Regions from separate parts of the Rossellomorea sp. LJF3 genome, predicted to be linked through region 2. Evidence: a T-box and tRNA genes for the amino acid it is inferred to sense, from the RefSeq annotation. Region 2 holds a T-box; the other holds one or more tRNA genes.
What was found. The T-box of region 2 lies ahead of ileS (isoleucine--tRNA ligase). A T-box ahead of a tRNA ligase gene usually reads a tRNA of that ligase, here a tRNA-Ile.
Positions count from the first base shown of each region.

Region 1: it has a tRNA-Ile gene. The T-box ahead of ileS (isoleucine--tRNA ligase) is inferred to sense a tRNA for this amino acid. The anticodon was not compared.

Region 1 is NZ_JBANLY010000016.1:85,701-87,875, forward strand. Features, by position in the region: tRNA gene V8G47_RS15230 (tRNA-Ser) at 1-42, opposite strand, end outside; tRNA gene V8G47_RS15235 (tRNA-Asn) at 48-122, opposite strand; tRNA gene V8G47_RS15240 (tRNA-Ile) at 132-208, opposite strand; tRNA gene V8G47_RS15245 (tRNA-Gly) at 219-292, opposite strand; tRNA gene V8G47_RS15250 (tRNA-His) at 309-384, opposite strand; tRNA gene V8G47_RS15255 (tRNA-Phe) at 408-483, opposite strand; tRNA gene V8G47_RS15260 (tRNA-Asp) at 531-607, opposite strand; tRNA gene V8G47_RS15265 (tRNA-Met) at 727-800, opposite strand; tRNA gene V8G47_RS15270 (tRNA-Ser) at 827-919, opposite strand; tRNA gene V8G47_RS15275 (tRNA-Ile) at 937-1,013, opposite strand; tRNA gene V8G47_RS15280 (tRNA-Met) at 1,018-1,094, opposite strand; tRNA gene V8G47_RS15285 (tRNA-Ala) at 1,197-1,272, opposite strand; tRNA gene V8G47_RS15290 (tRNA-Pro) at 1,281-1,357, opposite strand; tRNA gene V8G47_RS15295 (tRNA-Arg) at 1,363-1,439, opposite strand; tRNA gene V8G47_RS15300 (tRNA-Leu) at 1,503-1,591, opposite strand; tRNA gene V8G47_RS15305 (tRNA-Gly) at 1,599-1,673, opposite strand; tRNA gene V8G47_RS15310 (tRNA-Leu) at 1,682-1,766, opposite strand; tRNA gene V8G47_RS15315 (tRNA-Lys) at 1,832-1,907, opposite strand; tRNA gene V8G47_RS15320 (tRNA-Thr) at 1,925-2,000, opposite strand; tRNA gene V8G47_RS15325 (tRNA-Val) at 2,089-2,164, opposite strand; rRNA gene rrf (5S ribosomal RNA) at 2,175-2,175, opposite strand, start outside.
Region 2 is NZ_JBANLY010000003.1:226,709-228,883, reverse strand. Features, by position in the region: gene V8G47_RS05025 (YlmH family RNA-binding protein) at 1-61, shown strand, start outside; gene V8G47_RS05020 (DivIVA domain-containing protein) at 151-666, shown strand; T-box leader at 715-947, shown strand; gene ileS (isoleucine--tRNA ligase) at 1,065-2,175, shown strand, end outside.

The DNA of each region.
Region 1 (2,175 bases), on a different contig from region 2:
CCCTTAGCAGGGGCGCCTCTTCAGCCACTTGAGTACTTCTCCAAATATGGCTCCGCAGGCAAGATTCGAACTTGCGACCGATCGGTTAACAGCCGATAGCTCTACCACTGAGCTACTGCGGAATAATGAAATGGTGGGCCTAAGTGGACTCGAACCACCGACCTCACGCTTATCAGGCGTGCGCTCTAACCAGCTGAGCTATAGGCCCAAAAATGAATTGGAGCGGGTGAAGGGAATCGAACCCTCATCATCAGCTTGGAAGGCTGAGGTTTTACCACTAAACTACACCCGCATTACAAAATAAAATATGGGGCGACTGATGGGAATCGAACCCACGAATGCCTGAACCACAATCAGGTGCGTTAACCACTTCGCCACAATCGCCATAATTTGTCTAAATAGAAAAATGGTGGCTCAGGACGGAATCGAACCGCCGACACATGGATTTTCAGTCCATTGCTCTACCAACTGAGCTACTGAGCCGTATTATATAGAAGATTAAATTTTCAATTGAACCATCAAAAGATAAATGGCGGTCCGGACGGGACTCGAACCCGCGACCTCCTGCGTGACAGGCAGGCATTCTAACCAACTGAACTACCGGACCAGAGTTTTTTGCGTAAGCAAAATAACTTTCATTACCTTCACGATAGTGAAAATAACTATCCTTGCGTGACTCATAAAAGAGCAAAGTTAATCTCTTATTAATAACAAGCAAAAATGGTATTGCGGGGACAGGATTTGAACCTGCGACCTTCGGGTTATGAGCCCGACGAGCTACCGAACTGCTCCACCCCGCGACGATAATATTTTTTAAAAGAGAAAATGGAGGAGGAAGGGGGATTCGAACCCCCGCGGGCTGTTACACCCCTGTCGGTTTTCAAGACCGATCCCTTCAGCCGGACTTGGGTATTCCTCCGTAATGAAAATGGTACTTGGTGGACCTTGTAGGACTCGAACCTACGACCGGACGGTTATGAGCCGTCTGCTCTAACCAACTGAGCTAAAGGTCCCTATTGGTAGCGGCGGAGGGGATCGAACCCCCGACCTCACGGGTATGAACCGTACGCTCTAGCCAGCTGAGCTACACCGCCAAGAAACATATAACATAGTATTAAGTTTCACTTTCGTAAAACATATAGGATTTTTTTGCTGTGCAAAATCACTGAAGATTATTTTGCTGGCGCAAAAAATCTTGGTGGAGCCTAGCGGGATCGAACCGCTGACCTCCTGCGTGCAAAGCAGGCGCTCTCCCAGCTGAGCTAAGGCCCCCAAAGAAGTGGTCGGGAAGACAGGATTCGAACCTGCGACCCCTTGGTCCCAAACCAAGTGCTCTACCAAGCTGAGCTACTTCCCGATATATGGCGCGCCCGAGAGGAGTCGAACCCCTAACCTTTTGATCCGTAGTCAAACGCTCTATCCAATTGAGCTACGGGCGCTAAATAGAATATTTTTTTCAATAAGTAACGTAAGGATAGATATTTTGCTTACGCAAAAATCTTTGGTGCCGAGGACCGGAATCGAACCGGTACGGTAGTCACCTACCGCAGGATTTTAAGTCCTGTGCGTCTGCCAGTTCCGCCACCCCGGCAAGTCTCTGGAGCGGAAGACGGGATTCGAACCCGCGACCCCCACCTTGGCAAGGTGGTGTTCTACCACTGAACTACTTCCGCAAAAGAAATGGTGCGGGTGAAGGGACTTGAACCCCCACGCCTTGCGGCGCCAGATCCTAAGTCTGGTGCGTCTGCCAATTCCGCCACACCCGCATATAATTTTGTTTTTCACATTGGAGAAAAACAATGGTAAGATATTTTGCCAAGGCAAAAATCTATGGTGAGCCATGAAGGATTCGAACCTTCGACCCTCTGATTAAAAGTCAGATGCTCTACCAACTGAGCTAATGGCTCACATCAAAAAAACCAAATGGTGCCGGCAAGAGGACTTGAACCCCCAACCTACTGATTACAAGTCAGTTGCTCTACCAGTTGAGCTACACCGGCGTGTATGATGCTTAATATAAGTGATTCATGGAAAGATATTTTGCTTACGCAAAAATTAATGAAGTTTATTTTACTTTCGTAAAAAACTTGGTGGAGGATGACGGGATCGAACCGCCGACCCTCTGCTTGTAAGGCAGATGCTCTCCCAGCTGAGCTAATCCTCCATTGTATATAG
Region 2 (2,175 bases):
ATCCGTTGAAGGAAGAACAAAACGGGATAAATGGCGAATCTCTGTGGGGATTCTGAAATAATTTAAGAAAAATAAAGGAATTCTCCCACATACTGTCGAAATTTTAGTTATAATAAATATGTAATTCACCAAGTACTGGAGGTGGCTCCCATGCCTTTAACGCCATTAGACATACATAATAAAGAATTTAGTCGTGGCTTTCGTGGTTATGATGAGGATGAGGTTAACGAATTTTTAGATCAGATTATTAAAGATTATGAAATTCTGATCCGCGAGAAGAAAGAAACGGAAGAACGTTTAAACTCCTTGAATGAACGTTTAGGTCATTTTACAAGCATCGAGGAAACGTTAAATAAGTCAATCGTCATTGCTCAAGAAGCAGGGGAAGAAGTCAAGCGGAATGCAATGAAAGAATCAAAGCTGATCATTAAGGAAGCCGAGAAGAATGCTGATCGCATCGTTAATGAATCACTATCCAAAGCCCGTAAGATTGCCATTGAGATAGAAGAACTCAAGAAGCAGTCAAAGGTGTTCCGTACTCGTTTCAAAATGTTGATCGAAGCACAGCTTGATCTTCTAGATACAAATGACTGGGATCAGTTAATGGAATTCGATTTGGATGCAACGGATTTAAAAACTTTAAAAGAAGAAGAGACATTGTCTTGACGAAAAGAGCAATACTTTCATATAATTGAACAACAATCTTAATTGTATTAATAGGCTAAGACAGGGACAGTACGTACTTATCATGAATCCTTTCTAGCGAGTCGGGGACGGTGTGAGCCCGACAAGGAAAGAAGCCCGGAAGATCACCCTCGAGCCCTGCTCATGAAATTTCTCTTAAAGAGTAATGAGCGGCGATTTATTCACGTTACGAATCAACAAGTGAGGACCATTTTCGGTCTTTATGAGGGTGGTACCGCGGGAAAGGCTTTCTCGTCCCTATTCAGGGATGAGAAAGCTTTTTTTTATTTCTTGAAAAAGGAAAGTTCACCCTGCCTGATTAAGAAGTGAAGGATATAGAAATGATGCTAATTAAGAGAAACGATTAGGAGGATGATTTCATGGAATATAAAGATACATTACTGATGCCGAAAACAGAATTCCCGATGAGAGGGAACTTACCGAAGCGTGAACCGGATACTCAGAAAAAGTGGGAAGAGATGGACATCTATCAAAAGGTACAGGAAAGAACGAGTGATCGTCCTTTATTCGTCCTTCACGATGGGCCTCCATATGCCAACGGGAATATCCATATGGGTCACGCATTGAATAAGATCCTGAAAGACTTTATCGTACGCTATAAATCCATGAGCGGTTTCCATGCCCCATATGTTCCAGGATGGGACACTCACGGTTTGCCGATTGAGCAGGCTTTAACGAATAAAGGCGTAAAGCGTAAAGAAATGACGATCGCCGAATTCCGTAAATTATGTGAAGAGTATGCGTATGAGCAAGTCGATAATCAACGTAAGCAATTTAAGCAATTAGGTGTACGGGGCGATTGGGAAAATCCGTATATCACATTAAAACCTGAATATGAAGCACAGCAAATCAAAGTTTTCGGTGACATGGCGAAAAAAGGTTATATCTACAAAGGGAAGAAGCCTGTCTACTGGTCACCATCAAGTGAATCAGCCCTTGCAGAAGCTGAAATCGAGTATCAGGACAAGCGTTCCCCATCCATTTATGTTGGTTTTGCCGTCACAGAAGGTAAGGGTGTCCTTGACGAAGGGACCCAACTCGTGATCTGGACGACCACACCGTGGACCATCCCTGCGAACCTTGGGATTGCCGTACATGGGGACTTGAATTATGTCGTTGTAAATGTAAAGGGAAACAGCTATGTCGTAGCCGAAGATTTGCTTGAAGAGGTTGCGGAGAATCTTGAATGGGAAAACCATTCTGTAACCAAAAAGGTCAAGGGTGCAGAACTCGAACATATCGTGGCAAAACATCCCCTGTACGATCGTGACTCCCTTGTAGTCCTTGGTGAGCATGTTACGACTGATTCAGGTACTGGCTGTGTTCATACAGCTCCAGGGCACGGGGAGGATGACTTCCTTGTAGGGAAGAAATATGGACTGGATGTTTTATGTCCCGTTGACGATAAAGGGGTTATGACTTCAGAAGCTCCGGGGTTTGAAGGTTTATTCTATGATAAGGCCAATAAAC